Linked DNA regions of Glaciimonas sp. CA11.2. The protein of the gene in region 1 interacts with the protein of each later gene in a pairwise test. Links are inferred from orthologs where the notes say so. Each region holds a gene or a part of one and is shown on either strand. Other genes may lie near its edges. The genes, in order: rlmB, RGU75_RS20555 and tsaE.

Region 1 (10,697 bases):
CATTTTAAGGCCGTTGTCATTGGCGACGCGCGTAAGATTACCTATATCAAACTGTACATTTATGATCACGCTTTGCCGCAACCGATGCTGCTGCATGAAGCAAAATATCTGGCGCCAGTGCCATCATCGGACGACTCCCCTGCCGCGCTTACCGGCGTAATTGACGTTTATTCAATGCCAATGCAGCGAAATTTGCAATACGGATGCGCTTTACTGGAAATTGCACCATGAAGCGTATTGATTGGTTGGGAGCGATACTGTGGCTAATCATGGTGAGCGGGGTGACGTTGGCCTCGGCACAAATTCCCGAGGCGTCGGTATCCATTGCTTTCGTTGGCGACATCATGCTCGCTGAGACACCTGGGAAGGTTGTAAGGAGCGGACGAGACCCTTTTGCACCATTTGCAGCGACCTTGAATGCGGCGGATATTCGAGTAGGGAACCTCGAGTGCGTGGTGGCTACTAAGGGTACACCTCAACCCGATAAGCCATTCACCTTTCGAGCTAACCCGCGTACTTTACGCGTTCTCAAGCGTCATTTTGACGCCGTGGGTTTGGCAAATAATCATTCTGGCGACTACGGTCCCATTGCCTTTGCTGAAATGCTTGATCTGTTGGATGGTAATGGCATCGGTTACTTTGGTGGTGGTCGTAATCTTCACCAGGCTCACCAACCCTTGATTATCGAGCGTAATGGTTTGCGGGTTGCATTGTTAGGTTATGACGAATTTATGCCCAGAAGTTTTGAAGCAGATGTCGATAAGCCTGGAATTGCATGGAGTGAGGACGAGCAGGTCCGGTTGGATATTGGTCGAGCGCGAACAGTTTTTCAAGCTGATCTGGTTATTCCAGTTATGCATTGGGGCTGGGAAGACGAGCCTAACGCTAGCGATCGTCAGCGGCAGCTAGCCCGGACGATGATTGATGCCGGTGCGGATGCCGTAGTTGGTGGTCACCCACACGTCACTCAGAACGTTGAGCAGTATCGTGGGAAGCCGATTATTTACAGCTTGGGTAACTTTTTGTTCAATGGATTTACGGAGCAGGCCAATATTACGGGCTGGCTTTTACGTCTCGAACTGGATCGCGAGGGCGCACGTTCCTGGCGGACAGTGACCGCCCATATCGATCACGAGGGTATTCCCCATCCTGCAATGATCGGAGACGAATTGTGCTGGAATAGGGGGGAAGAAAAAGCCAGGGACTGCGCTGCTGCGCCCAACTGATGCTCATCATTGTTGCGGTGGCTTGGTATGATGGCGTAGCGGGTCATGATTGTTTGCATAATAAAAAAGAAAAAACCGCATAAACATCGATGTGTAGGCGGTTTCTCTTCTTATTCTTACTTTATCTTGTAACTTTATTTTTGTACTTGTCATGTTTATTGCACCAATTACTTGGTGCCCACGGAGGGACTCGAACCCCCACACCCGAAGGCACATGGACCTGAACCATGCGCGTCTACCAATTCCGCCACGTGGGCTTGAAAATTGAAACTATTCAAGCTATCTTCGAAGAATTAAGTCTTGACTAAATCCTGCGAAGACGAAGATTATAGATGAAAGTGAAAATAAGTCAACTTGCGGTGCTGTGTGGCATGATTTGGTGTGATAAAAAGTTGCTAACTAGGAGAATGACCCTTTCCTCCGTTACACTAGGCACTGATTGCAAGTCTTTTATGCTCCGCTTTAACCAATTTCCCGATTTTATCTATAACAACTATTCCCACGCCTCTTGAGCCAATACTCCTACACCATCCCTAGCCGAGAGGAAATTCTCGGCCTTCTGCGGACTTCTTCCGAACCGCAAAATATCGACGCGCTTGCCGCGGCACTCGGCGTTAAACCCGACGAAATGGAAGGTTTGACGCGACGGCTCAATGCGATGGACCGAGACGGTCAAATTAAGCCAGATCGCGCGGGCATTTATAAGCTCACTAATTCACCGGATTTTATCGTCGGTCGGGTCAGTAGTCATCGCGACGGTTTTGGTTTCCTGATTCCCGATGACGGCGGCGGTGATGTTTTTCTGCCCGAAAAAGAGATGCAGAAAGTGCTTAATGGTGATCGCGTTCAGGCGCGCATCATTGGCACCGACCGCCGCGGTCGCCCTGAAGGCACGATTGTCGAAGTCATCAGTCGGGCTAACACACATGTAATCGGGCGTCTGCTTAACGAAAACGGTGCGTGGGTGATTGCGCCCGAAGACAAGCGCATCAGTCAGGATATTATTTTGACCGGTTCGCCGGGCAAAGCCAAAGCCGGGCAGGTCGTCAGCGTTGAACTGACGGTACAACCGTCTCGCTTTACACAGCCCGTCGGTAAAATTTCGGAAATTTTGGGCGATATTGATGATCCTGGAATGGAAATCGAAATTGCCGTGCGCAAATTTGGCGTTCCACATGAATTTTCTGCTGCAGCACAAAAAGCGGCATCAAAGTTGCCAAGCGTGGTTGTGGATGGCGATTTGGCTGAACGCGTCGATTTGCGTGATGTTCCTTTGGTCACGATCGATGGCGAAGATGCACGCGATTTTGATGACGCGGTGTATTGCGAGCCGGTCAAGATCGGTCGCACCACCGGCTATCGCCTGATTGTTGCTATCGCCGATGTGAGTCATTACGTCAAACCGAATGACGCGTTGGATGTCGATGCTTTAGAGCGTAGTACGTCGGTGTATTTTCCGCGCCGGGTCATTCCGATGCTGCCGGAGAAACTGTCAAACGGTTTGTGCTCGCTCAATCCGGATGTTGATCGTCTGACGTTAGTGTGCGATGCCGTGATTACTGCCAAAGGCGAAATTAAGGCTTATCAGTTTTATCCTGCGGTAATTCATTCTGCGGCACGTCTAACTTACACAGAGGTTGCTGCAGTCCTTGGCAACACCAAAGGCCCTGAAGCTGCCAAGCGTCCTGAGCTGGTCCCGCATCTGTTGCATTTGTACGAAGTGTTTCATGCTTTATTACAAGCGCGTCAGGCCCGTGGTGCCATTGACTTCGAAACGACTGAAACTTATATCGTTTGCAATGCAGCTGGCAAGATTGAGAAAATTCTGCCGCGCACACGCAACGACGCACACAGACTGATCGAAGAATGCATGTTGGCAGCCAATGTCTGCGCAGCTGATTTGCTCGAGCGACATAAACATCCTGGTCTTTACCGTATTCATGCCAGCCCGACTAAAGAAAAACTGGCGGTTTTACGGACGTTTCTAAAGCAAGTTGGCCTGACATTAGCCGGTGGCGATACGCCATCTGCTTCTGACTACGCTGCCCTAATGCCGGCGATCAAGGCGCGTCCTGATGCGTTATTGCTGCAAACGATGCTGCTGCGCTCAATGCAACAAGCCGTGTATAACCCAGAAAATATCGGCCATTTTGGGTTGTCGTACGATCATTACGCGCATTTCACCAGCCCGATTCGTCGCTATCCTGATTTGCTGACACATCGCGCCATTAAGGCGATTTTGCTTGGTAAACGTTATGAGCCTAAAGGGCTTGATACCAGCGGATTGAACACGATGTTGTCGCCAGCGGGACGACGTAAGCAGGCGGAAGACAAAGCCGCTGGCAAAAAGAAAAACGAAGGCAGTCTGGCAATCTGGGAAGCACTAGGTGTGCATTGCTCGGCGAATGAAAGACGTGCGGACGAGGCTTCACGCGATGTCGAGGCGTGGCTGAAATGTTATTTCATCCGGGATAAACTGGGTGAAGAGTTCACAGGAACCATTTCTGGTGTTGCTACGTTTGGCATTTTTGTTCAGCTTGATGCCTTGTATATCGAAGGCTTGGTCCATGTCACCGAATTGGGTGCGGATTATTTCCAATACGACGAAGCGCGTCATGAATTACGTGGTGAGCGTACAGGGATGCGTTATCAGTTGACTGATCGTGTAACGGTCCAGGTTAGTCGTGTTGATCTAGATGCGCGTAAGATTGATTTGCGTCTGGTTACGGAACCCGGTATTAAAACTGTGTTGAAAAATGAAGCGCGACGTGCTGATAATGAGCACGACAAATCGCGTAGCAGAAAGGCTAAGACGAAAGTCGATACCACTCCTGCAAATCGAATACCCGCTACTAAAGCAAACAAAACCGGCAAGGCTAATGTAAGCGCTGCCAAAACCAAGGTCACTAAAGGCAAAAATGCTAAAGTCACCATGGGTGTGGAGAAAACGCGCGAACCAAAAACTTTCGCCAAATCAAGCAAGAAAAAAAGATAGAACATGAAAAGTAAAATGATTTTTGGCTTTCACGCCGTCACCTCCCGTCTACGTCACGAGGCTTCTTCAGTGGAAGAAATTTATGTCGACGCCAGTCGTGTAGATGGTCGTATGAAAGATTTGATCGGCACTGCTAAAGCCGCCAACGTGCGCGTGCTTCCGGTTGATGATCAGCGTTTGTCCAATATGGTCGGTACACGCCGCCATCAGGGTGTGGTTGCTAAAGCGGGTGAACTTTCGTTAGCCCGCAATCTGGACGAATTGCTAGATGCAATCGACGGACCGCCGTTGCTACTGATTTTGGATGGCATCACTGACCCCCATAATCTCGGTGCTTGTTTACGAGTCGCTGATGGCGTTGGTGCACACGCTGTCATTGCACCTAAAGACCGTGCCGTGGGCCTCAACGCCACCGCTGCAAAGGTTGCCAGCGGCGCTGCCGAAACGATCCCATACATCACGGTCACCAATCTTGCGCGCACATTACGTGAGCTAAAAGAACGCAACATTTTGTTAATCGGCACAACGGAAGATGGCGAAAAAAGTTTATACGAGGCTGATTTCTCAGGCCCCGCCGCATTAATCATGGGTTCTGAGGGCGAAGGCATGCGTCGCTTGACACGCGAAACCTGTGATGTTCTGGTCCATGTGCCGATGTTCGGTTCAGTAGAAAGTTTGAACGTATCGGTTGCGTCCGGGGTATGTTTATATGAGGCGCGTCGTCAGCGCCTTGCGAAAGGCGTGTAATTGACTAATTATCGGATAAAGTAATCCGATAGTTAGCAATGAGGTAGTGCAATAAGATAGCGCAATCAACATGCAAATAAGCAGCAAAATCAACTGGCTAATAAGGTCGCCGATAAGCGCGAGATAGGGGTTGCGAGGCTAGACGTTTCTTCTGAGGCGTTGACCGAGCAACCTTTACCATTCGGATTATTCTTGGGCTTCTTTGGCAATGGCAATGGGAATGGCAATGGCGAGGGCGTTTTTTATTGCGCTTTTTACTTTAACATTTCGCGCACATTATCCAACCATAATCGATAGCTTGTGAAATTTAGGCAAAATAATGTGCGAGATAATGGTTTGGCCCTGCAATTGGACCCGATTCTGACACTTCCAAAGACGGCTGCACAGTTTTAGCATAAGATTACGCCTCGTCATTGCTCCGCAATATTCCCCTCACGTAGCTCAATCAATTTAGTTTCTATGTTTAGTCGCCTTCGTGAAGACATCGCCAATATCATGGCTCGAGATCCCGCCGCACGCACTGCATTGGAGGTGGCATGCTGTTATCCAGGATTTCATGCGATTGTTATGCATCGCTGGGCAGCATTTTGCTGGGCGCATGAATTTAAATTGATTGGGCGTTTTATCGCCCATATTGCCAGGATACTTACCGGTATCGAAATTCATCCGGCAGCAACGATCGGCCGCCGCGTTTTTATTGATCACGGATTTGGCGTGGTTATTGGTGAGACCGCTGACGTTGGCGATGACTGCACTATTTATCAGGGTGTCACGTTAGGTGGCACGTCGCTTGGTAAAGGCATCAAGCGACATCCGACCCTGGCGCGTGGTGTGATCATCGGTGCTGGTGCAAAGATACTGGGTAGCTTTACTGTGGGTGAGGGCGCAAAGGTCGGCTCTAATGCGGTAGTGGTGAAAGCGGTACCCGCCGGAGCAACCGCAGTCGGTAATCCTGCGCGCATTATTCAGACGGAAGTCCATAACGCTCAGGAAGACGCCGCTGCGCGCATGTTTGCAGCATATGGCGTGACACCTAACGGTGACGATCCACTATCAAAGGCGTTGCACGGTTTGATCGATAATGCGGCTGCTCAAGAGCATCAGATCGCCCGCATCGTCGCTTTGTTAAAGTCTGCCGGGATCGCTTGCGATAGCTTGCCACCTTTGGACAAGTTTGATCCTGATCAGCTTAACAAGTTAGTCGAGTAACGATGAGCTGAGTTCGATTTCAAAAAAATGTCGGTATGGCGTTGCATTTACGTTGATCCTGCGCGGATCCAGACCAAGGTAACATACAAAAGGTTAGATAATGACACTGGAAGCAATCTCCCCATCCAATGGCGATGACGCCATCCTTGATTCATTTGAAATTCGTGTACTTGCCGTATTGGCAGAAAAAGAAGCACTAACGCCCGATAACTATCCTCTCTCACTCAATACGCTGGTGAATGGCTGTAACCAGTTATCGAGTCGTGATCCTGTAATGTCAATTTCAGAGTCAACCGTGCTGGATGTGTTGCAACGACTTATGCAGCGCAAGTTGGTCGTGGAGGTCAATCAGGCGGGCGCGCGTGTTGCCAAATACGAGCATCGTATGCGTCTTAAATGGACGCTTGAGCCGGATAAGTTGGCTGTATTGGCGACCTTGATGTTGCGAGGTATTCAGACCGCCGGTGAGGTCCGTATGCGTTGCAGTCGTCAATATGAGTTTGCCTCCGTCAACGATGTCGAGATTGCGCTGCAATTTCTTATCGATAAATATCCGCCACTGGTAGCGCGTCTGGTAAAAGGGCCGGGCACAAAAGAATCGCGCTACGCGCAACTGTTAACTGGTGAGGAAATTTTGGCGCAACAAGTGGTTGCTGAAACGTTTTCTAATAGTGCCGCGATTCATAGATCAGATCGTCAGGATCGTATTGCTGCGCTTGAGGAAGAAGTCGTTATGCTGCGTCAACAGGTGGATGCGTTGAGTAACCAGTTTGCGGAATTCAAACGACAGTTTGAATAAAAAGTGTTAACGTAAAGGCGTTGTGAGATCAAGGATGGTTTACCTTTGTTGTATTATATGCTCGCACAAGCGTAGTAATAATTTAGCATAATCCCTGGTGTTTGTTAGATTTGTCTTCCGCCGATCACTCAATATCTGACATCCCCAATCAGGTATTCCCCTACTAAAAAATCGCCAAAACCCGATAGTATTGTTTTCCCATTCTGTGGATGATGTTGTATGGGTTTCGCTTTCATAGCGCAACACATTATCAGCATCAAACTATGAAATGGTTACGCTTGGATTTAATCATCTAAGCGTTATGGTTAGAATGACTAAGTATTTCTAGCCACATTATTTCTGATAATAAACGTGTTAAATCACTTTTTAAAGATATTGAAAATAATGCGTTTTACGGTTGATATTTTTTAATACAAAGTGGGTAATGCAGGTAGGAACAAAGTGATGTATTCGGTCGACCGAGGTCCTGCCTTCCAGCCCGTGTGGTGTGACATTTTTGAAAGAAGTATTATGACAACAGGTATCGTCAAGTGGTTTAACGACTCTAAGGGCTTCGGCTTCATTACGCCCGATGACGGCAGTGAAGACTTGTTCGCGCATTTTTCCGCGATTCAGATGGGCGGTTTCAAGACATTAAAAGAAGGTCAAAAAGTCCAGTTCGATATCATGCAAGGCCCAAAAGGCAAGCAAGCGGCGAACATTCAAAACCCGTAATTTCGATGGAATCATCGTCTGCAGCGCTTACAAAAGCGTAAATACGGCCAAATTATATAAGCTCACAATCCATAAAGGATTGTGAGCTTTTTTAATGACACGTCACGTCAATACTCCCTCAGCGATTGAATGATTGAATTTACGCGCATTATTTATGGCGTTATTAGGTGCAATCAGGGCGCGTGACACATCACTTACATGTTGAGTCGCGATACCTTAGTACCTTCGAGCGTTAGATTTGCCATAAGACCACTGTTGGTTAATACAAATGCCAGAACTGAGGATGTCATGGACGTTGTATCTATTTCGCCGTTCGCGCCGATCTTAAGGACAGCGACCGATGCATCGGCACCCACTGCCCAACCGTTGCTACTACGAAATTTGTTTAGCGAGTCCTGAGTCATGAACAGAAAAATCAGCGCTTTAGACTGGGCGCCGATTTGTAACCCAATTGAAGCGGAAGCGGTACTGTAGTAACCGTCGGTTTTATTTCCGACACGTAGCGCTCCTTCCCCATATTGACCGCCGATGCCAAATCCTGCTGCAATAACAGATGGAAATACCAACACGCCATTTGCCTTGGATACCAGTTCACGCGCATGTGGAGCAGCCGTATATAAGCGTGCCATTGTTGTATCGATGCTTGTATCAATTTGCCGACGACGTTTGCCCGGATCGGCATTAGCGTCTGATGGCGAGGTAGTCGTGCAGCCAGCAAGGACCAGACTGGTCATTCCCAGCACTCCAGCGGTTTTTAGTATGAAGTCTCGCCTATACATGATGCCTCCATCGAGTTGATCAAAAAAACAGGTTTCAAACGTGCCCCACACTTTTTGTGTGTCTGCGCTTAATACGATTTTTTCAGATGCATTTGGTGGATCAATGGAATGACTGCCAGGTTACTTCTCTGAATAGAGCTATAAATGGTATTGATTAGATCAAATCATCATTTTTATTATTAAAATTACATCTATTTGTTAATTTTAGTTGAAATAAATTGATTTGCAAGATGTTGAGATAAAAAGTAAGTTATATCAATTACTATTTATACACTCTGAAGCGCGCTACCGGAATGGTCGAAACGCCGAATTGCACCGTCTGAATCAATCGATATCCAGCCGCCGCGTGGTTTTTTGAGGTCATAATCCCAATCCGATAACACATAGCGATTCAGTGTTGCGCCAGCGGCCTTATTGGTATGTACGGCCGGACGATGTGTGTGTCCATGAATTAGCGTATCGGTACCGGTTTCAGCAAACAGCGCGGCGATCGCCTGTTGATTGACATCCATGATGTCCATCGATTTGTTTTGTTGTTCTTTACGACTCTCATCACGTGCACCCGCGATGATCGTTTTGCGTTGCGTCAATGGTAATGCGAGAAATTGTTGTTGCCATTGCGGATTGCGAACTTGTGCGCGAAATGCCATGTAACCAAGATCATCGGTGCATTGCGCATCGCCATGTGCCAGTGTTACGCGCCGACCTGCAATTGTGGCGACAAATGGGTCGGACAATAATGTAAGTCCTGCCGCTTCAGCAAAGGCTTGGCCTACCAAAAAGTCTCGATTTCCTGCGATCCAGAATACCTCAACATTAGCGTCGCTAACCTGACGGAGCGCATTGGCGATTTGTTGGTTATAAGGTGTTTCCAGATCGTCGTCACCAGCCCAATATTCAAATAAATCACCCAACAGATACAGTTGCTTTGCCTGGCGTGCATGCGTATCCAAAAAATCGTAGAACGCTTGCGTAGTACGAGGATGCGCTTCCTGTAAGTGCAGATCAGAAATGAATAATGCAACCGCAGATGTTTGTACCGGCGTGTATGAAGTGGCTTCGGTCATAGAGGGCAGCTGTGTGTGTGACGATTGCTGTTGGCCTTTTACGATCTGGCTGACTTGAGGTATCTGGCACTAAATTAGGCTCAAAACCTTCGTAGTCTAAAGACCTTTCAGGTTTCTTCGCGCTATTTATCCTAATCGCTCCTAAGCCAGCTTAGCCATTTAGTTAGGCTACAGATCGTAAGCAGGTTTTTAGATTATTGCCTTAGATTATTGAACGACTTCTGCTTTTTCGATGATGACATCTTCTACAGGTACGTCTGCGAACATACCGGTACGGCTAGTTTTAACGGCCTTGATTTTATCGACGACATCCATGCCTTCAGTGACTGTTCCAAAAACGCAATAACCCCAACCATCTTGTCCCGGATAATCAAGGAAGCTATTGTTCTTAATATTGATGAAGAACTGGGCTGAAGCCGAATGTGGGTCCGAAGTACGCGCCATTGCTAAGGTGTACGGCAGATTTTTCAGGCCATTCTTGGCTTCATTTTCGACTGTAGCATTAGTCGGTTTTTGTTTCATTCCCGGCTCGAAGCCGCCGCCTTGCACCATAAAACCATCAATGACGCGATGGAAAATGGTGCCGTTGTAATGACCTGAATTGACATAGGCTAAAAAGTTTTCAACTGACTTTGGTGCTTTTTCTGCATCTAGTTCGATGGTGATGTTGCCGTGGTTCGTGGTCAGGATGACTGTCATGATTTTTTGCCTTGTGGGTTATAGATTGAAAATGGGTATTCTTATAGCGGATAACTGGTTTTGTTGCTAGGTACGAATGCTGCTGAAATGAATACTGACCTTAGTGTTGCGTCAGGCTATTTTTTTATTGCAACAATAGATGTTTCGAGTACCAGTTCTGCTAAACGCCAATTGACCTTATTTGCCTTTCAGCACGTTTAATCGCGCTAAATGGGGCCAATTGGTGGTTAAAACAGTTGTCCCATCGATCCCATTTATTTGGTAATGGACGCAGACTCAATGATGACTTGTTGCACTGGTACATCCTGCGCGCCTGTTTTGACTTTTTTGATCTTGTCGACGACTTCCATGCCTTGAATCACTTTGCCAAAAACTGCATAGCCGTAGCCGTCTTGACCTGGATAGTTCAAAAATTGATTATCCTTGACGTTAATAAAGAATTGCGCAGAAGCAGATTGCGGG
Region 2 (10,882 bases), 1.1 Mb from region 1 along the record:
GCCAGCAAAGCGGGTGTGCCGCTCGCGGCTTACTGCGTGATGGATGAGCGCCTGAAGAAAGACTACATCATCAGTCCCAAATTAGCGCTGGCCTGGAATGATTATATGGCGGCCGGTAAAGCCGAGTTTGTTGGTGTGCCGGGCGACAAGATTGAGCGCAACTATCACAGTATTGTGCGCAAACACATGGCGTTGTATTACGCTTTTCGGCGGCTACGGCTGAGTGGTTTGGAGGAATCTTTCGGCTATAGTCGCGCCAATCCGCAAGATCAGGAGGATTTGCAAAGCTATAACGATCTGCTCAGAGGCGACGTGGCGGTGCTCAAAGAGCGTGCGCATTTAGCGAGAACGTCGGTTAGTCGCGACACTGCTGTCAGAGCGTTTGTCAGATTTTCAGATATGGTGGATGGCAGCGCCAATGCATGGCAACTCCGATTGGCGATACAGGGCTCCCCTCCGGGACCAGATGAGTTATGGGCCCTGGAAGAGATGACAAAAGTCGCGGCATCACAAAAGACCCCATTTTTAGTCCTGCTGGAAGGCTATCTGCATGACTCCTTAGCGAGCTTTTCTATCGCAGGATACGGCTCTGATGAGGATAAAGCGGAGGCATTACTTGAGATGGCGACAGCGTATGATAAAACCGGAAAATCGCCATCAACATCGTATAACGGTCAGGTATGGAGAAATTATCAACGTGCTATCGCGGTCAGCCCAGAGTTGAGCGACATACTGCAAAGCCGTATCGATACGATGAAGCAGGCCGATAAGGCACCCGGCTATCGGGCAGACCAAATCAGGGCTATGGAGAGCGCCAAAAAACAAACGGTTTTTGCTCCCCATGAACAGGCTGCACTCGCTAAGTTTTTTCCCATACAGACCGATGCTGATGCACCTGAGTTGCGCTCCGTCTTTATTCGCACGCAAACCAAAACGCGGCGTGAAGGCAGTGGATACTTACGACAGCGCCATGTGTTTGAATAAGAAATAATCGAATAATCGATAACGATCTACTCGCGTAGATAAAATCAAATAAAGATAAATTTGTACGCATCACAACGACTATTTTGTCACTGCGATGCGTACTTTTTTAGCGCCACCTTAAGTTTTAAGCGCGTGACTTACATTCCAAAGCGGCATTACGTAGCGATCGGGAGGCAACCCACACACCGATTATATCGCTGACTTTCTATCGCCGGATTCAGACCTCAGGATCAGGACTCAATCAATACTATTTAAGCTTCAAAGTCCAATCCTGTAACGCCACGAGCATTGTTGCCATAAATTCACGCGTTGGCTCGTGTGTTAGTTTGCCTGCGCTATCAAAACGATCGCCAGCCCCGCCAATCATCACCTCCGGCTTATTCAACACTTTCAAGTCAAGAAATACCGCAATCTGACGCAAATGATATTGTGCACGCGCCGTACCGATTACACCGGGACTAGCGCCCATGATTGCCGCCGGTTTACCCGCGAATGGTTGCTCCGGTGGACGCGAGGCCCAATCAATGGCGTTTTTTAATACGCCGGGAACCGAATAATTATATTCTGGCGTCACAAATAGAAGCGCATCGGCGTCGCGAATTTGTTGCCGAAATCGTTCCACTGAAGGTGGTCGGCCTTGGGCATTAACGTCTTCGTTGTAGAGCGGAATATCCGAGATATCGGCTTCGATGATGGTGACGCCTTCCGGTGCCAATTCGATAGCGGCGCGTAACGCTGCTGTATTAAACGAGCCCTTTCGTAAGCTGCCCGAAATGCCCAGTATTTTGATAGGTGGTTTAGCCATTTGAAATTCCTTTTAAATTACATCATCGACCTCAAAATAGTTCGCGCTAATGCTCAAATAACGTGCTTACTCGCCTAACAATTCTGCAATCGGCGACATTCCTTCTACATGTTCTGCGATAACTTTAATGATCACCACAATCGGAATGCCAACCAGCAGTCCGGCAATTCCCCACAGCCAGCCCCAAAATAATAAAGCCACAAAAACAGCCGAAGGATTCATTTTAGCTATTTTTCCAGTCATCCACGTAGTGACAAACGTGCCGACAATCGCCGCGATCCCGAGAGAAATACCAGCCAACAAAAACATCATCGAAAAGGTTCCAAACTGCATAAACGCCGCCACGCTAGTTGCAATGGCGATTAACAGCGAGCCGAAATAGGGAATAATATGCAGAAAACCACCCGCGACCGCCCAAGCCCCGGCATTTTGTAGGCCAATCAGACGAAATGCTATCCACATCAATAACGCCAGCAAAATATTGGTGACCAGCAACATAAACATGTAATTCTGTATCGACGTATTAATCTGATCCAGAATCTGCACGGTGACCTTTTTGCGACTCAATGAAGGACCGGTCAACTTCACCAATTTTCGCTTAAATGTATCTCCCGACTGCAAAAGGAAAAATACCAGGAATAGAACGACCAGCGCCTGTCCTAACAAACCAATCGCACCTAGCGATCCGGCCAGCAACCAGTCACTCAATCTGGAAGCCGACGATGATTCGCGTGCGGAGGGTTGCCCACCCGTAGCTTTTGCAATTTCATTAGCCGCGGCTTGCATTTGCTGCATGGTCGTTGGCTGACCGTCACGCAACTTCGCTAGTCCTCGCGATAACTTATGCGAAGCCTGTGGCAATTGTTCCAAAATAGACTGAAATTCTCCCCGCAAAGCATCTGTCACCACTGCGCCACCACCCAAAATGGCTAGCAGGACGATGCTGGTAGCGACGACGCGGGGTAGCTTTAATCGCTGCAACCATACGACGACAGGATTGAGGGTGTAGGCAATGAAAATTCCAAACACCACGGGTGCCAGAAATTTTTGCGCCCATTGCAGCGCAAAAATAAAAACCACCGTGGCGATAATTGCCAATGCCGCGCCACGAGCGTCAACATGCAGCCGGCTGGCAAGCGGTTCGCGCGCCCGCGTCGAAGTCAGAGCGGAAATCGGATCGCCAAAATGTGCAGGTTCGGGATTGGCTTTGGCGCCAGCGGTCCCCAATCCGCTTTCCGCTGAGGGTGGCATCGCGTCAAGGGCCATATCGGTTTTTGATTCAAGTCGCTGGCTATTTTTGGGTTGCATAATATTGCCTATCGGTTGCCTATCTTAAATCGTCACTCAACTATGGCGATAGTATATTTGTCCAATTCGCATCTATCGTGCACAAATATATCTTATCCTTCCTCGACCATAAATGGTTAAGGTTTAGCTTCAAGAAGGCGATTTTTAGACAATGCAATGCTAACTTTTAAGGGAATGTTACTCGTGACGCAAGGACTGCGATCAATTCAAGGTATGATTCTGGTCGCTCCTTTGGAGGTGCGCTGACCACGTTGCAGGTTAAACAAGATGTAATGTTCATCGGGTTATTGTTAAAAGCAGTTGGATTTAATTGAGTAAAATAGTGATACCACAAGAATTACTGAAACCAGCAACAAGACAAATAGTCGTCATTGGCGGCGGTATTATTGGCATGTCGACCGCTTACTTTTTGGCGCAAGCAGGACATCAGGTGGCGCTGATCGAGCAACACCGCAATGTCGCCGAAGTGTCCACACTGGGAAATTCGGGGATGCTGGCAACGGCCTCAACCACGCCGTGGGCAGTCAACGGGATGCGAAAGCGTATCTTTTCTGGCCTGTTCAGCCAGGAGGCCTCCACTATCTTAAACGCGCGTCTTAGCCCATCGTTATGGCGCTGGTTAATGCGCTGGACCTCAAAACCCGAGTTACAACGCTATCAATTACACAGCGAACGCATGCACCGCTTAGCCCGTTATAGTCAGCAAATTTTGCTTCAGCTTCAGCTGGACTATCAACTTGATTTCGAACAAAGTAGCGGCTTGCTACAACTATTTCGTACAGAAAAAGAATTAGCCGCAACCGCCCCGCTTCAAGCTTTGCTGACGGAACGAAATGTTGCCCATCGATTGTTGGATGGAGCGGGTGCACAAGCGCTGGAACCAGCCTTACAGACCGCCCGCAGCGTTGCTGGAGGATTATACTTTCCAGAATTGTCGTCAGGCAATTGCACCTTATTTACCAAACAGCTAAAAGCCATTGCGCAGGCGAGCGGCGTACAATTTCACTTTGATGTTCGCGTCGATGCCATTGATCCACATGATGGACGGGTGGCACTAAAAATTGGTGATGATGTGCTGCAAGCCGACGCTGTGGTCGTTGCTGCAGGAACAGGAAGCGCCCGCCTTCTGAGGAAAATTGGCTTAAAAGTGCCCTTGCAGGCCGTCAAAACCTACACTATAACGGCAGCAATTAAAAATTATGAAGTTGCGCCTAAACTGGCGCTGCAAGATGATGCCTATAAGGTCACCATGGCGCGCCTCGGCGAGCGCATACGCGTAGCCGGAATTGCGGAACTGGGCGCGCGCGACACTGGCATCGACGACAAAGCACTGCGCACACTATTAAAGGTCACGCAGGACTGGTATCCCGATGCCGCCAATTATCACAATGCACAAATGTGGACCGGCAACATTCCTATGTTAGCCGACGAAGTACCACTCATTGGCGCTACCAGCAGCAGCAATGTATACATCAATGTCGGTCATGGCGGCAGCGGTTGGAGCATGGCATTGGGTGCCGCTAAAATTGTAGCAGACCAACTATCAGGTCGTCTGCCCGAGATTGATATTGACGGACTGACATTGGCGCGCTATCGACGCTAACAGCACGTCATCTATTGGGCGGCTTTTTTTACCCCAACATAGAATGAGGCAAAATTACCATGACGGCACTTTACGCAAGCGCAGAAATTCGCCGTATCGAACAAGCGGCTCAAACTGCGTTACCGGCCTATACGTTGATGCAGCGCGCCGGTCAGTCCGCTGCGGATGTTGCGCTGCGCTTATTAACGGGAAGTCCGCATAAAGCACGTATTCTCGTGCTGGTCGGCCCCGGTAATAACGGTGGCGACGCACTCGAGGCGGCGACGATCCTCACGCAGGCTGGTGCGGACGTTGTTGCGTTGTTGCAAGCTGAAGTCAACAAGTTACCGCCCGATGCGGCCAGCGCCCTTGCCCGCGCCAATCGTGCCGGTGTCCACATGATGCCACCTGAACAGTTTGCCATTATCGACAGCATCGCCTGGACGCTGGTGATAGACGGATTGCTGGGAATAGGCCTGACCCGTCCGCTGGACGGCCCTTTACGCAGCTTAGTCGCGACCATTAATACGCTGTCTTGTTTAGTCCTGGCACTCGACGTACCAAGTGGACTCAATGCAGATACCGGTATGGTGGTCGGTCCCGATGGGATCGCCATAGTTGCCGACCATACCGTCACCTTTATCGGCGATAAAACCGGATTACATACTGGCGATGGCCCTGACTACGCCGGTCAGGTCACCGTTGCCGGACTCGGCCTGCCAGAAAACTCTTCGGTTCCGGCAAGATCATGGTTGAATTCAAGCGATCTATTCGCGCGTAACCTGCAACCACGCGCACGGAACTCGCATAAAGGCAGCTTCGGTAGCGTCGCGGTAATTGGTGGTGCGGAAGGCATGGCTGGTGCGCCAATCCTTGCGGGACGCGCTGCTGCCAAATCTGGCGCGGGTAAAGTATTTATCGGCTTTCTCGATGCTGCACCTGCCTACGATAGCGGTCAGCCAGAGTTAATGTGTCGCCGTGCGGCTGACCTTGACCTGACATCGGTGACATTAGTGGTCGGTACCGGACTTGGCGCATCCCAAACAGCACACGACTTGTTGGTAAAAACGTTAATGGCACCCGGCCACTTGCTGCTGGATGCGGATGCGTTGAATTTGATTGCCGTTGAGCCCGCATTACAGCAACTCGTGGCGCAACGGCGTCATTCAGGCCTTGCTACCGTCATGACACCTCATCCGTTGGAAGCAGCGCGACTACTTGGCATCAGTACCATTGAAATCCAATCCGACCGTTTGGCAGCAGCACGCAGATTGGCGCAGCACTTCAATGCGGTAGTGGTGCTTAAAGGCGCAAGCAGCATCATTGCTCGGCCTGATGGTTCTGCTGTGATCAATCCGACTGGAAATCCGGCGTTAGCGACGGGCGGCAGCGGCGACGTATTATCTGGTATTTGCGGGGCTTTATTGGCGCAAGGTTGGTCTGACTGGTATGCAGCGCTCGGTGCTGTCTGGTTACATGGCAGCGCAGCGGATTTGCTGGTATCGCAAGGATGTGGGCCAATTGGCATAACTGCGGGGGAATTAATTCCTGCCGTGCGGAGCTTATTGAATGAACTGGTCGATAGTCAGTCGGCCAGTTAAGAAAATCGCAGAATCGCATGCATATGTCCATGCATCTCAACGATGCAAAACGCAATGCAAAAAAAAATCGCAAACAGACTTAATAAGTCGGTTTGCGAAATACATATCATGAACGTTTTTACTAAAACCAACTACCTCAATTCACCCTTCGCAGCACGGCCGGAAGCGCGGATCACGCCGATCACGCAGCGTAGAGTGAATAGGCAGGTTAACTTACGCTGCCAGCGCAGGATAGTCGGTATAACCTTCCAACGTTGCGGCATAGAAAGTTTCTGATTTTGGTGCATTCAATGGTGCGTCAAGTTTCAAACGACGCGGCAAGTCTGGGTTAGCGATAAACAACTGACCAAATGCAACAGCATCTGCCTCACCTTTTGTCAGTAGTTCTTCTGCCGCGGCTTTTGTAAGCTGTTGGTTGGCGATATATGTTCCACCGAAAGCTTGTTTAAGTTGCGGCCCCAGACGATTTGGCGTTTGCGGTTCACGTGCGCAGATAAACGCGATGCCACGTGCGCCTAATTCGCGCGCCACATAGCTAAACGTTTCCAGCGGATTAGCATCGCCCATCGAATGGGTGTCGCAAGCTGGTGCCAAATGCATGCCAACGCGTGCAGCACCCCAGACGCTGATACAAGCATCCGTAATTTCCAGCATCAAGCGTGCGCGATTTTCTAACGAACCGCCATACATATCGGTACGTTGATTGCTACCGCTTTGTAAAAATTGATCCAGAAGATAACCGTTCGCACCGTGAATTTCAACGCCGTCAAAGTTGGCAGCTTTAGCATTTTCAGCGCCCTTGCGGAAGGCTGCAACTACACCTGGGATTTCAGCAAGATCCAAAGCGCGCGGCGTGACAAAGTCACGTAACGGACGTAGCAGACTGACGTGGCCTTCGGCTGCAATCGCACTTGGCCCAACCGGCAATTCACCATTCAACAAGCTTGGGTCCGAGATACGACCAACATGCCACAATTGCAGGATGATACGACCACCAGCAGCGTGCACGGCCGAAGTTACGTTTTTCCATCCGGCGACTTGCTCTTCAGACCAAATACCTGGCGTATCAACATAGCCGACACCCTGTGGTGTCACGGCAGTCGCTTCACTGATGATCAGTCCTGCTGAAGCGCGCTGAACGTAATACTCAGTCATCAAAGCGTTCGGTACGCGACCTTCGCCGATGGCACGCGAGCGCGTCAGTGGTGCCATGATGATACGGTTAGAAAGTTGGATATCGCCAATTTTGATAGGATCAAATAATGTAGTCATGGTATGCGTAGTCATTTCAATAAAAAAGTAAATAGAAAAATCAAAGTGGTAAAAGTCAAAATTTAAAAAGCCAAAAGTAAATTTTTAAGCGCAGAACTCCTATGCGCAAAACATAAAGCGCAAATAACCTCCTGATACTTAAGGAAAAAAATACTTCAAAAAAATGGGGTCAGCCCATCGCTGGAGAAACTATTTTGGTCGTTGTGACCGATTTTTCTGTTTTAGCTAAACGAATTGATAACTGCATCGCCAATACTGCGACCAAGGCAAGTGCACCCGCCGCGATCGGTATTGCTTGCAATCCAAGGCCATGCGCGATCACCATTCCGCCAACCCACGCACCGAGTGCGTTACCAACGTTAAAAGCGCCAATGTTCAGTGTGGCCACCAAATTTGGCGCAGCCTTACCAAAAATCATGACATTGATCTGAAGCCCAGGAACCGCTGCAAAAGCGACCATTGCCCATATGAACAAATTCACTTCTGCCGGTATCAGCGCCACGCTAGTCCACCTGATCGTCGCAGTCGCCAAAGCCAACAGCATAAAAATAGCGGTCAACGATGCGCCCAAACGCCAATCAGCCAATCGACCGCCGAGGTAATTGCCCAGCGTCAAACCGAGACCGATCAAAAACAACGTCCAGGTCACGCCACGTGGCGTCACTTGCGTTACCTGCTCAAGTAATGGTGCGACGTAGGTAAATAACGCAAACATCGCTGCCGAAAAAAACGTCGTTGTCGCCAGCGCTGCCCAAATACCGGCGCTGCCCAATTGTTTGAATTCGCTACGCAGATCAGTTTTTTTCTCATCTTTTTGCGAAGGCAGGATGCGCGCCAAACCAACGAACGCCAGCACGCCCAATACTGCCACAGCCCAAAATGGTGTGCGCCAACCGGCAAACTGACCGAGTGCGGTACCCAACGGCACACCCAACACATTGGCCAGGGTCAATCCGGTAAACATCAATGCCACGGCAGATGCTTTACGATTTTCTGGCACCAGACTGGCGGCAACGACTGAGCCAATACCGAAGAAAGCACCATGACAAAGCGCCGTCACCACCCGTGCAAACATCAAAAAGCCGTAATCGGCAGCCACCGCACACATCAGATTGCCAACAATAAATACGCCCATCAATATCAGCAATGCGCGTTTACGTGGCAACGCGGCAGTCGCCACGGCCATAATCGGTGCGCCGATCGCGACGCCCAGCGCATATCCACTAATTAACCAACCCGCGCTTGGAAGCGATACAGCAAGGCTACGCGCGACGTCCGGTAACAAACCCATGATGACAAATTCAGTGGTTCCGATGGCAAAAGCGCTAAGCGCCAACACAAGTAGAGCTAAAGGCATGACAAATCTTTACAAAAATGGATAGAACGATTCAACAGCATTTTGGGCGGAAGCCAAGTTACGGCATCTCTATCGATATCCACTAATGTGGTCCCGATACCAAACCCTGACAAAGGTACTTAACCCTGGTTGTTACGGGAAATACCTATCAGAGATCGCCATTCATATGTGCAAGAAAACCTTGAATGGTGTCTTCGTTGCGTCGATAAAAAACCCATTGCCCGACCCGCTTTGTGGTCACCAGTTCGGCCCGCTGCAAGGTGGCTAAATGCGCTGAAACGGTTGATTGCGACAATCCTGTGCGCTTATCAATCAAACCGCAGCACACGCCGATATCGAGCGGATATTCCTGCTCAGAAAAATACTCTCCGGGCGTTTTAAGCCACTGCAGTATTTGGCGTCTAACTGGATTAGCCAGCGCTTTATGTATAAGGTCGAAGTTCATCTTTTTGGCCGAGACACGTATTTCGTTTTTAATAGAATTAAATATTGGGATTTTCAGAACTTAATATCGCTATATTACGATACATTCAAAAAGTCCGCTCGGCGTCTGCCAAAATGCTTGTTTAAATTATTGAAAAAAAAAGAGTCCAAGCCACGTGCAGGCACGAGAAATTAAGACGTAAGCAGCCTTACAGCAAGAAACTAACCGCAGCTACCACTTCATGAGCCGAACCATATCGCCTCATAGAGGTAGCTTGCAGTCAAATGGGATCAATACAGTACGGGACAACCATTTACTCGGTTACTTTTACCCCCTTCCAAAACGCTACGCGTCCGCGAATTTCCTTTGCGGCATCCTTCGGTTCTGGGTAGTACCACACTGCATCAGGATTCATTTTTCCGCCTACTTCCAGAGTGTAATAATTCGCAGTGCCCTTCCAGTGGCAATTTGAGGTTGTTTCGCTGGGTTTCAACAAGTCGGAATCAATCGACGTGCGTGGAAAATAATGATTCCCTTCAACAACAACGGTATCGTCAGACTCCGCAATAACCATGTCATTCCAAATAGCTTTCATTTTTTCTCCTTGATGTGGTTGGCGCTAAGAGAGACTAGCGTTTTCGCCAGATTGGCGAGCGTAAAAAAGATCGCGTTGATAGATCACAATAAACTATCAATACGGTGATTAATAAATTGACTGATGTGCGCGTTAATACTATTGCAATAAAAAACCGTTTTAATCAAGCAATAGCAAGCTATCGCTCTATTGCTCTATCGCACCATATCGCGACATGTCGCCCTGTAGAGTCATCCACACTTAAGGGTGATTGTTCGTCAAACTGAACTGCTCTGGTCCAGGCAAGTTTGTAAAGTGAAGCAGAAATGCGTAACTTAAACGAGGCGTCAACATGTGTGGCTTAACATTTGTTTGAGTTCGCCTCCCATTTTGCAGATTTTTTTAGCATTTTCACCACCATGTCATCAGAATGCCATATTCGGTTGGTAACGTGCCGGGGTGCGTAAAAAAATATATCATATCGATCTAAAACAGCTTTGAAAACTATGTCAAACGTATACCTAACATTGCCTGAGCATTGCTTGAACTTTATAGTCATCTCCCGACAAATTTAACATAGTCACCGGGCCATTTGCCCTTGAGGAAGGAAAAGGTATTAGACAGAACGCGAAATATCACCGCCGCGCTCAACCTTTACGACATTTATCACTTAGGTAATCAGGAATTCCAGGTATGACTTCAAACGTTCACGCATTACCTTTGTCAAAAAGACTCACCCCTAATCGTTGGGACTTTCTGGTTTTTCCGTTGGTTATAGGCATCATTGCCTTTAGCGGTATCGGCGTCAAAGATACCCTCGCCCCGCTCTCAAGTCTAACTGCAAACGTCGTCACGCTAGACCCGCACAATTTGCCTGAATATGCCTTGCGCACAACTTTGCGTATGTTGGCCGCGATGGTTGCATCGCTGATTTTCACCCTTGTTTATGCGACTGTTGCCGCCAAGAGCAAGCGT
Region 3 (10,696 bases), 3.1 Mb from region 1 along the record:
TTTTCATTATTTCGGCTCTTTTATTTTTTCCACTTGTCGGGGCTTTTAACAGCCGGTCGTTAAACACTTTTCTTAAAGTCAGAACTGCATGGATGGGCATTGCAATAGACATAATTTATTCCTCGGACGATGACGCGATGGTGATGTTCTTTTTAATCAGGTCCGTGACGACTTGGTCTATTTTTATAAAGTCTTTTCCTATCGGTTTGGCTATCGTGTATTGCAAGTCGAAGTGATCATCGATTGTTCTGAGAGCTTTAAAACTAACGATAAATGGCAATGGATCTTTGATCGCGACGGGTTGTCCGTCTGCTGCCTGAAAGATGTAATACGTGCTGAGTGATTCCAACTCTTTCGGATTGCCTTGTTGATATCTGCGATAAATGCCGCGATTTTCTACGCGGTATTCGAGTCCTCGACGTGAGGGATCGAACTGATCGATCGCGTTTTTCTCCATATTTTCGGCGTCGTTAATTCGAGGAAAATCAGACACTGTTGTCCGGCTTAGATATATTTTTATCTCATCTTTTTTTGGTGCGCTTCCCTGTGTTATCGGCGCCATGTCTGGATAGTGGAAGGCAAAGGTAATCAGCTCTGTATTGGTGTTATTTGTTTCATATTTTTGAGGTAGTGTAAAAGTCGCTTTGCCGTCGCTTGAATGCAGTTGCCTCACTGTTTTATCCTCGCTGCAAGAGATAACTAAAGAAGCCGATACCGTCATTAGAAAAATGTGAAAGTAAGATCGTTTGCCTATCATCATGCTCACTACTCCTTGGTTGATTATGTCGATTACCCTGTTAACGTTTGATCATTTAAAACTTGCTTTGTGTCAAAGCGCATTGCACGCTTCAGTGGCGATGAATCGTGTTGCGAGCGGAACGCCATATACTCGTTGTTCACATTTTTATGGAACGTCGATTCCAATTGATTGCATCAAGATTGGATAGCGTGACTGCAATGGCAGAAAACGCTGTCATGAATTATTTTGGTGTCTATTTTATTTTTAATTATTTTCAATTCTACAAATGAAATTTCCAGATTGATACGAGACTATTCTCGAATTAACAGAGAAAATTCTACAAAATAAATTTATAAGGAAGATAACTCTCGGCGAAGATCGAGAATTCTCTTAGATGAATTTATTAGAATATTTATCGCTCTATTTATTGACATATTTTTTTATTTATTACGTGGTTTATCTCTCTCGCCCAGCCTCCTGAACGGCCTTCTGCACCGGCGATAACAGATATTCCAATACTGTCCGTTTGCCCTGCTGAATTTCTGCGACAACTTGCATGCCAGCGGTCATTTGTAATTGGTTGCCTTGCGGATCGACCAATATCTGATGCGCCAGTTTGATACGGGCTTTGTAGGTTGATCTGGCGTTGTTGCCGTCATCGCCGCTGGCATTGCCTGATGTACCAGTGGCGTTGGTGCTGCCCTTTTCGGGATCTGATGCGTCGGCGCTTAATCGTGTGACTGTGCCGGTCAACATGCCGTATTTTTGGAACGGGTAGGTAGCGAGTTTGATTTGCGCGGTTTGGCCGATTTGGACGAAGCCGACATCTTCGTTTTTGACAGATACATCGGCATACAATTGCTCGTCCTGCGGCACGAGCGTCATGATGACAGTGCCAGGTTGTACCACTGCGCCGACGGTTGTGGTGGCCAGATCGTTGATCACGCCATCTTGTGGAGCGCGCAGTTCCATCAATCCTTGTTTGTAAATGGATTTATCCAGGTTCGGTTGCAATTGTGCGAGTCGGGCGTGGATGTCGGCCAGTTCGGTTTGCAGGTCGGCGTGATAGGTGTCGTGTAACTGGGTGATCCTTTGCTGTTGGGCTGCGATGGTTGCGGCAAGCGAGGCGACGATTGACTGTTGCGCGTCTAGATCTCTGGCTTTTTCAATGGCGTCGCGCTGCTTCTCGTCGGCAGCCAGACCGCTGACAAAACCTTCTTTTTCTAGCTTGGCGTAGGCTTCTGCACTGCGTTGATACAGCGGTAATGTTTGTTTTAATTTAGCGGAAATCTGCACCGCACTGCGGTACTCGTGCGTGGCTTTGATGACCAGTGATTTCTCTTGATCCAGACTGCTTAGAAATGCTTGCCTGTGCGCCAAAAATTGACGCTGTACCTGCGCGTATAGCTGCGGATCGTCTCCTGCTTTGGATGCCATCGTTTGATCTGCCAGTTCGGCATTGATCCGACGAATCTGCATGCGCTGGATATCAATATCCTTGCTGACGCCGTTACGATCGGCGTTGGCCAGTGTGGTATCGAGTTGGGCTAATAGTTGACCGGCCTTGACGCTATGGCCTTCATTGACGAGTATTTTTTTGACGACGCCAGGTTCTGCCGGTTGCACGATCTTGACTAAGGTTTGCGGGACTAGCTTGCCTTCGGCGGTGGCAATAATGTCGAGTTTGCCGAACGCAGTCCAAATGATCAATATTAAAATAAGAATCGATACTGTCCATAGAACCAATCGCTTGATGTGGCTTGGCGCTTCGGCTTCGATCAAATGCAGAGGATCTTGCCAACGATTGGATGAAGGCAGCGCCATGATCGGGGCCATGTTTTGCGCGAGCTCCGACTGATCTGGTTTGCCCCACTTGTCTGATGATGTGGAATTATTTTTTGATGATGTCGAATTATTTTCTGATGCTGTATTGATGCTTGCATTCAGATTTGCATTGTCCGGTGGCGTGGATGGCATTAATTGCCTCCTTCTGTTGCTTGCAATATGGAATTACCAAGCACATTGCTTTCTGCGTCAGGGTTAACCAATTGCGCGCCGTTTGCGGTTAGGCTAAATACGGCGTCGACCTTCAGTCCCTGCGGTAAGCCATGTGTGATAAATAGCATCGTCACCTTGCCCTTGAGAGAGTTGATGGTCCGAGCAAATTGCTCTGCGGTAGGCGCATCGAGGGCGCTGGTGGCTTCGTCGAAGATGAGGATGGTTGGCTGCTTTAATAAGGCGCGGGCGATGGCAATACGTTGCTTTTGACCGCCGGAGAGGCCGGCGCCACGTTCGCCAATTTCGGTTTGATAGCCTTGCGGTAAGGCTTCGATGACGTGGTGAATTTCTGCCATTTTGCAGGCGGTGGTGATGGCCTCAAAATTAGCGTTGGGGCTGGCCATTTGTAGGTTCTCAAAGATAGTGCCGGAGAAGAGCGTGGTTTCCTGCGGCACGACGCCGAAGTAGCTACGCAGTTCGTTGGCCGCGAGATACCGGATATCGACGCCGTCAATCAGGATGCGACCAGCACTGGGTTGGTAGAAGCCTTGCAATAATTTTGCGAGCGTGCTTTTGCCGCAGCCTGATGGCCCCATAATGCCGATGGTTTGTCCTGGACGGATGGTCAGGGAGACGTTTTCATAGACGAGCGGAAGGTGATCGGCATAACGAAAAGCGATTTCGCCTATTTCGATTTCACCATGCCGTGCGGTGTCGCGTGCGGGGATGACTGAATAAGGTTCAATCGGCACGTTCATCAAATCGCCTAGCCGCGCTACCGATAGACTTGCTTGCTGAAATTGTTGCCACAGGCCGACCAGACGCAACATTGGTTGTGACAATTTGCCCGCAAACATCTGGAAGGCAACCAGCATCCCAATAGTGAATTCCTTTGAGTGCATGACGGTGTAGGCACCGATACCGAGGATCAACAGGCTAAGTAATTGCTCCAAAAAGTTGGCGGTGGTGTTGTAAGTATTGGCCAGTTGCTTGGTGGAGAAACCAGCTTGCAGATAACTGGCGAGATAACCGCTGTACTTGCTGTTGAGTTGCGGCTCTAGTTGTAATGATTTGACCGTTTCGAGGCCGGATACATATTCCGTCAGAAAGGCTTGATTGCGCGCCCCGAGTTGAAACTGTTGTTGCAGCCGTGTTTGAAACAACGGCGCTACAACAATACTTAGCCCGACGATTAACAATAAGACGGCCAACACAATCAGCGTCAAGGTAACGCTGTAGTGAAACATAATGGCGACAAAAATAAATAGAAATGGCAGATCCAGTATCAGCGTTACGGCTGCGCCAGAGATGAACTCGCGGATGGTTTCAATTCCGTGCAGACGCGCGGCAATGATGCCGGTCGGACGATGCTGAAAATACTGCGGCGGCAGTTTAAAAAGGCGTTCGAACACTGATGAACCCAATACCGCATCGACGCGGTTACCGGTATGTAATACCAGATATTGGCGCAACCACGATAAGACAGCCGAGAACAGCATAAAAATTGCCATGCCAATCGCAATCACGATCAGCGTGCTTTCTGTTCGGTGAACTACTACTTTATCGATGATGGTTTGCGTGAACAGCGGCGTTGCCAGTGCAATTAACTGGATCACCAGCGAGGCCAGCAATACTTCTTGCCACAATTTTTTGTGTTTGAGTAATTCAGGCACAAACCAGCTGAAGCCGAATGTGCGCGTTTGCCGCGCTTCGGTCTCGCTATCAATATCCGTACCGGGATCAGCTTGCACATTAATGCGGGTGAGAAAGCCGTGATACCGAAGTGAAAAATCTGCGGGCGACATCATGGTTGGTGATACCTCACCTTTTTCCAGTACCAAAAAACTGTCGGTATCGACTTCCAGGATGATGGCTGGTATCGCATCCGGCGCTTCTGGCGGTAGAACTGAAGTTGCGCTGTCTACGCTGTTTGGTGTGTTTGGCCTGCCTGCGATATCTGTCATCGCAATTGACACTTGGGTCATTGCCGATAGCAACGCAAGTTCGTTCGAATTGTTGCCCTCTGTTGGGGCGGCTTCGACTTGTAGAAAAGGGGATTTGGGTGTCAACCAAACGACGGTAGGTAGACATTCTTTGTCCACATCTGCGGTAACGCAGCGCGTTAGTTCCGCATCGAAGCCGTATAAAGCAATAGCCGCAACCATGGAATGAACGGTGTGTGGCGCGGCTAATTGTTGGATCGCTAATTCCATGGAAAAGGGCTTGCGATGAAGTACGCAGATTCCCTGTAAAGCCCAAAAAAATGCATTTGTATCGACCTTCTTATTACGCATAATGACGGCTTTTCTCTTTATGCCTATTTAAGGCATTATGTTGTTGGAAGTTGTGCTTTTATTACTTTTAGCAGTCGAGGCGTTGATAAACGCTTGCCGTCATTCAAATGGCATCAGACTCAACCTACGCTGGTGGCAAAATCAGCATTCCACGTGATCGCTCAGCGTGTTTCCGTGCGGGTTATTGAACCGGATCGGTAGAACTGAAGGTTTCAAGAATCGCATTAATGCTTTGGTTGTTAATTTAGACAGAGAGCCATTAATGAACGAAAAAAAAGACGCGAATAGCGGCCCATAACTGCTCAAAGCATTGCGTGATAGCGCGCAGTTACACTGCACGTAAGCCCGCACATCCGTCGCGCGGCTGTCCTTGTCCAGATTATTATTTTATTTTCATTAATCCTGTGCAATTCTACAAAGCGCGCTTGCGAATTGATATGAGACAATTCTTAAACTGAGATAAGAAATATCCAAAAATTCGGGCAGATTTTTATTGGCTATTTGAGCCAAGCCAAGAAGGTACAATTCGTACCATTGATATGGTTGGCATGCAGGTTTGATGGTGCTGGCTTTTGATATCGTTTGCTGCCTTTTTTTTGCTTTTTTTCTACCAATTTTTTGTCGTTGTACGCAATTTCATACTATTCATATTCATAATTTTTTGTGGCCAAGTGGGCTGACTCAAAATTTCATTTCACCGCACTTAACATCGAAATAACCATTTTTTCCATGTATATCATTAACCTGTTGCTCCCCGATTTCACCCTGATCCTGCTTGGCGTTATTTTGCGGCGGACGACCGATTGGGGCGATGCCTTCTGGACCGGTGCCGAGAAGTTGGTGTATTACCTGCTTTTTCCTGCTTTGCTGTTTTATTCCACCGCGCGTACCGTATTGCATTTCGATACCACCGGAAAAATGCTCATGGTGGGATTAACGGCGCTTGGTGTGGCGATCATCCTGACCTGGATCGGCAAGCCGTTTTTGAAAGCAACGCCGATGGATTATGAGTCGGGTATGCAAACCGGCTATCGCTTCAATTCCTATATGGCGTTGGCGCTGGCGTCACGTATGGCGGGGGAAGAAGGTACGGGATTGATGGCATTGTTGATCGGCTTTGGCGTGCCGCTGTGTAACCTGGCGGCGGTGCACTCGCTGGTGCATAAAAACGGCGGGTTGTTGAAGGAACTGGCAAGAAACCCTTTGTTGGTCGCCACGGCATGTGGCTTGTTATATAGCTTATCGGGTATGCCAATACCGGATGTCGCCGGTGCGGTCTTGTCGCGACTCGGCAATGCCGCGTTGGCAATTGGCTTATTGCTGGTCGGTGCAGGTTTGCGTCTTACTGGCGTGCGTCAGGCCAAGTTGATGACGGGATTTTTTCTTACAGTAAAATTACTGGCGCTACCGGCGGCAGCGTTGATACTTGGTCGCTGGGTGGGATTGGGGGCCTTGCAATTGCAAATAGTCGTGTTGTTCTGTGCATTGCCGACGGCATCAAGCGCTTATATTTTGGCAGCACGGCTTGGTGGCAACGGACCTTTGGTGGCGTTTTTGGTTTCTGCAGGAACGGTATTGTCGGCGCTGACTTTGCCGTTATGGCTGGGATTGCTGCACTATCGTTAATTACGCTGCATCTGCATCAGATTACAGTCCGTACTGCTGCAATGCCCATTCAACATGCTCGCGAATCAAGGCAGATGGATCGTCGGCACGGGTTTGTAAGGCAGCGATGATTTCTGATGCATTATGCGTTGTTATGGCCGTTGCGGCTGTATTACCCAATCCGATCGCAATATTACGCAACCATCGCTCGTGCCCTATCCTGCGAATCGGGCTGCCTTGTAAGCGCTCATTAAATTGGGCTTCGGTCCAGCTAAACAGCTCTACTAACGTGGCGTTATCGAGACCGTTACGTACATCAAAATCATTCAACGTGGACGGTTGAGCAAACTTATTCCACGGACAAAATAACTGACAATCATCACAGCCGTACACGCGGTTGCCGATCAAGGCTCGAAATTCCAGCGGAATGCTGCCTTTTAATTCTATTGTCAAATAGGAAATACAACGGCGTGCATCCAAAGTATAGGGCGCGATAATGGCCTTGGTCGGACACACGTCGATACAGGCGCTACATTGACCACAATGGGACGTGATCGGTGCATCCGTTGGGAGTGGCATATCCGTCAGCATCTCGCCTAGAAAAAATAACGAACCGGCTTCACGGTTCAACAGTAAGGTATGCTTTCCGCGCCAACCTAAACCCGCCTTTTGCGCTAGCGCGACCTCCATCACCGGTGCGGAGTCGGTAAATACACGATAACCAAAGGGACCAATTTCGGCGGTAATGCGATCTGCCAATTGCTGCAAGCGCGAACGTAACACCTTGTGATAGTCACGACCACGTGCATATAGCGATACCGTAGCCGACGTGGATGCACCGGGCTGAAGCCGATTTTTCTCACGCTGACGCCATGCGGCATCGCTATCTTGCGGCAAATAATCCATGCGCACGCTAATCGATCGAATGGTGCCCGGCACCAATTCTGCGGGTCGCGCACGCTTTAAACCGTGTGCTGCCATATAATCCATGTCACCGTGATATCCGAGCGCAAGCCAAGTCTCGAAGCCAGCTTCTTGTTGCGACAGATCGACATCCGTAATCCGCACGTCAGCAAAACCCAATTCGCGCCCCCACGCCTTGATGGTGGCGGCAAGCGCAACCATTGCGGTGGGGTTATGATCGCGTTTGATATCGTTATTGATATCGGTGCTGTTGTCGACGCTGTGATCGATGCCGTGATCGTTAAGATCAGCGCGATTCAAGGCGGTTTCAGTAAAATGCGGTAGAGACATCAGGACATCAACTCATCAATGACAGAGGACTATTTTACGAGATGCAAGACTTTACCTTTCATCTACATGACGAAGCAGGTACGTTTGCCCTTGGTGCTGCATTATCACGGGCGCTGGCACCGGGTCTGACGATTTATTTGCATGGGGACCTTGGGGCTGGCAAAACAGCACTGACCCGCGCCTTATTGCATGCTGCCGGTTATACCGGCCACGTCAAAAGCCCAACTTATACTTTGGTGGAACCTTATACCGTCAATATAAATCAACAAACGGTCGAAGTGATGCATTTTGACCTGTATCGCATGGGAAGTCCGGAAGAATTTCTAGAAGCCGGTTTCCGCGAGCATTTCAATGATTCCAATATTTGCATCGTTGAATGGCCCGAAAAAGCAGAAAATATTCTACCAACACCAGACATAAACGTCATTCTCAGCGTCTCAGGAGACGGGCGTGATGTAAAATTGTGCGGCGTAACCGATAAAGGTAATCAATGTCTCGCTCGACTGAAATTTGCACCAAACCTCTGAAGTCCAAAAGCCGCCGTACCATTCTCAAAGCAGGTGGAACGCTGCTTATTTCGGTTGTCGCGCCACTGACCTCGCAATCTGCACGGGCCGCACAAATTCTTGCGGTACGGGTCTGGCCTGCTGACGACTATACCCGCGTTACGCTGGAAAATGATGTCGAACTAAAAGCTACCCATTTTCTGGTGCAAAATCCTGCCCGAATGGTGGTCGATATCGAAGGGATTGAACTGAATCCGGCACTGAAAGAACTGGTCGCCAAAATTCAATCGAACGATCCTTATATTAAGCAGGTTCGGGTTGGTCAGAATCGACCAAATGTGGTCCGTCTGGTGTTTGACCTGAAAGATCAGGTCGTACCGCAGGTCTTTACGCTGGACCCAATCGGGAATTACAAATACCGTTTGGTGTTCGATTTGTATCCACTAGTGCCGCCCGATCCAATTGCCATGATGATCCAAAAAGGCGAATGGCCGACAGCGGAGCCGGGAGAGATCGTCCCGCCAGTAGCAGTCACCAAGCCAGTACCGGTGGTGCCACCGCCAGAACCGCCGGTGGCAAGGGTTGATCCCAAAGCGCAGAGAAAACTTGAGAAGTCGCCCACCATGACGCGGATGATCACCATTGCACTTGACCCCGGTCATGGCGGTGAAGATCCTGGCGCAACCGGTAGTCGCGGCAATCATGAAAAAGATATCGTGCTCGCCATCGCCAAGCGCCTTAAAGCCAAGATTGAACAGCAGCCTAATATGCGCGTAATGCTAACGCGTGACGCTGATTTCTTTGTGCCACTAGGTATGCGGGTGCAGAAGGCACGTAAAGTTCAGGCTGACTTATTTGTCTCGATCCATGCCGATGCTTTCGTGACACCCACTGCGCGTGGCTCGTCCGTTTTTGCATTGTCTGAAAAAGGTGCCACTTCGACCGCCGCCCGCTGGATGGCCAACCGAGAAAACGCCTCAGATTTGATTGGCGGGGTGAATATCAAAAGTCATGACAAGCAACTTGCGGGCGTTTTGCTCGATTTGTCTACCACTGCGCAAATCAATGACAGTATGAAACTTGCCAGCGCGGTCCTTGGTGAAATCGGCGGTATTAATAGGCTTCACAAAGGGTCGGTCGAACAAGCCGGTTTCGCAGTGCTTAAAGCGCCTGATATCCCAAGTATTCTGATTGAAACCGCCTTCATCTCAAACCCGGAAGAAGAAGCCAAACTGACCGACAACGCCTATCAGGACAAAATGGCCGACGCCATACTGACCGGCATTAAGAAGTATTTCTCGCACAATCCGCCACTGTCCAAGAACCAGATGACATAACTAGTATCTGCTCACCGCTTTTGGTGGCAATGTGCAGACATAAAAAAAGGGTATGGCGCAAACAAATGCGTCATACCTTTTTTTACATCTGATCCATCGCTCTGATGGCAGCAGATTACATCAGCATTAAAGCACCATAAATCTTAGGCTGTACAACAAGCTGCATTTTCAGCAGCCCTAAGCTTGCTGCCCTTTTAGCTTTTGATACAGTTTCCATATCGCACCCAAAACCACAGGGATCGCTGCTGCGCCGACGCCAAGCAATACAATCGTATTTAAATGATCACGAATGATTGGCATATTTCCAAAGAAATATCCCGCTGACACCAGACCGACGACCCATAACAAAGCGCCAGTGATGTTGAAAAACTGAAACTTTGAAAATGTCATCTTGGACACGCCAGCCACAAAGGGCGCGAAAGTGCGGACAATGGGGACGAAGCGCGACAAAATGATGGTTTTTCCGCCATGATGTTCATAAAACGCATGCGTCCTTTGTAAAGCCTTTTGGTCCAGCCATCGATAATCGTGGGAGTAGACTTTCTCCCCGATCTTGCTACCGATCCAATAATTCAGCGTATTACCAGTGGTCGCCGCGATGATCAGCAAACCCATCAATAGCCAAATATTCATTTCGCCCATCGCGCAAAATGCACCGCCGATAAACAGCAATGTATCGCCAGGCAAAAATGGGAATACAACCAATCCTGTTTCACAAAAGACAATTAAAAATAACACCATATAGATTAAGGTGCCGTATTCCTTAATCAAGAATCCTAAGGATTTGTCAACGTGCAGAATCACGTCGATGAATTGCATAAAGTCCATAACTCTCCTAATGGTTGCGCGAAATAATACACTACACGGTTAGCCGAAAAAGCCAATGTCACTAAAAAAAATCACACACGGATTACCAGTAGACGACCGTTCATGCGCGAAACGATCGTAAATCAACGAAAATCA

Evidence for each region.
Region 2: the proteins of rlmB (region 1) and RGU75_RS20555 interact in binary tests that used the Escherichia coli proteins (3 or more experiments, as listed by UniProt). The link is inferred for Glaciimonas sp. CA11.2 from one-to-one orthologs.
Region 3: the proteins of rlmB (region 1) and tsaE interact in binary tests that used the Escherichia coli proteins (3 or more experiments, as listed by UniProt). The link is inferred for Glaciimonas sp. CA11.2 from one-to-one orthologs.

The regions. Positions count from the first base shown.
Region 1 is NZ_JAVIWL010000001.1:3,639,116-3,649,812, forward strand. What follows is about bases 3,360-6,096. They hold rlmB (23S rRNA (guanosine(2251)-2'-O)-methyltransferase RlmB), read left to right. Parts: upstream 3,360-4,224; coding sequence 4,225-4,968; downstream 4,969-6,096. Other genes in these bases: rnr (ribonuclease R), read left to right, coding at 3,360-4,221; cysE (serine O-acetyltransferase), read left to right, coding at 5,428-6,096. Outside these bases: RGU75_RS15745 (hypothetical protein), read left to right, coding at 1-231; RGU75_RS15750 (CapA family protein), read left to right, coding at 270-1,226; more of rnr, read left to right, coding at 1,735-3,359; more of cysE, read left to right, coding at 6,097-6,177; RGU75_RS15775 (YceH family protein), read left to right, coding at 6,278-6,976; RGU75_RS15780 (cold-shock protein), read left to right, coding at 7,487-7,690; RGU75_RS15785 (YSC84-related protein), read right to left, coding at 7,885-8,469; RGU75_RS15790 (UDP-2,3-diacylglucosamine diphosphatase), read right to left, coding at 8,736-9,536; RGU75_RS15795 (peptidylprolyl isomerase), read right to left, coding at 9,744-10,235; RGU75_RS15800 (peptidylprolyl isomerase), read right to left, coding at 10,490-10,697. UniProt on the Escherichia coli protein: Specifically methylates the ribose of guanosine 2251 in 23S rRNA.
Region 2 is NZ_JAVIWL010000001.1:4,727,240-4,738,121, forward strand. The notes cover bases 4,098-7,019. They hold RGU75_RS20555 (NAD(P)H-hydrate dehydratase), read left to right. Parts: upstream 4,098-4,759; coding sequence 4,760-6,280; downstream 6,281-7,019. Other genes in these bases: RGU75_RS20550 (FAD-dependent oxidoreductase), read left to right, coding at 4,098-4,700; RGU75_RS20560 (alkene reductase), read right to left, coding at 6,494-7,019. In the rest of the region: RGU75_RS20535 (DUF2235 domain-containing protein), read left to right, coding at 1-984; RGU75_RS20540 (NAD(P)H-dependent oxidoreductase), read right to left, coding at 1,232-1,789; RGU75_RS20545 (AI-2E family transporter), read right to left, coding at 1,856-3,097; more of RGU75_RS20550, read left to right, coding at 3,408-4,097; more of RGU75_RS20560, read right to left, coding at 7,020-7,552; RGU75_RS20565 (MFS transporter), read right to left, coding at 7,722-8,909; RGU75_RS20570 (metalloregulator ArsR/SmtB family transcription factor), read right to left, coding at 9,058-9,354; RGU75_RS20575 (DUF427 domain-containing protein), read right to left, coding at 9,647-9,928; RGU75_RS20580 (ABC transporter permease subunit), read left to right, coding at 10,601-10,882. UniProt on the Escherichia coli protein: Bifunctional enzyme that catalyzes the epimerization of the S- and R-forms of NAD(P)HX and the dehydration of the S-form of NAD(P)HX at the expense of ADP, which is converted to AMP.
Region 3 is NZ_JAVIWL010000001.1:490,842-501,537, forward strand. Bases 6,939-9,674 are described here. They hold tsaE (tRNA (adenosine(37)-N6)-threonylcarbamoyltransferase complex ATPase subunit type 1 TsaE), read left to right. Parts: upstream 6,939-7,931; coding sequence 7,932-8,417; downstream 8,418-9,674. Other genes in these bases: queG (tRNA epoxyqueuosine(34) reductase QueG), read right to left, coding at 6,939-7,761; RGU75_RS02095 (N-acetylmuramoyl-L-alanine amidase), read left to right, coding at 8,381-9,674. Also shown: RGU75_RS02065 (hypothetical protein), read right to left, coding at 116-766; RGU75_RS02070 (HlyD family type I secretion periplasmic adaptor subunit), read right to left, coding at 1,196-2,716; RGU75_RS02075 (peptidase domain-containing ABC transporter), read right to left, coding at 2,716-5,031; RGU75_RS02080 (AEC family transporter), read left to right, coding at 5,761-6,657; more of queG, read right to left, coding at 6,679-6,938; more of RGU75_RS02095, read left to right, coding at 9,675-9,733; RGU75_RS02100 (VTT domain-containing protein), read right to left, coding at 9,911-10,561. UniProt on the Escherichia coli protein: Required for the formation of a threonylcarbamoyl group on adenosine at position 37 (t(6)A37) in tRNAs that read codons beginning with adenine.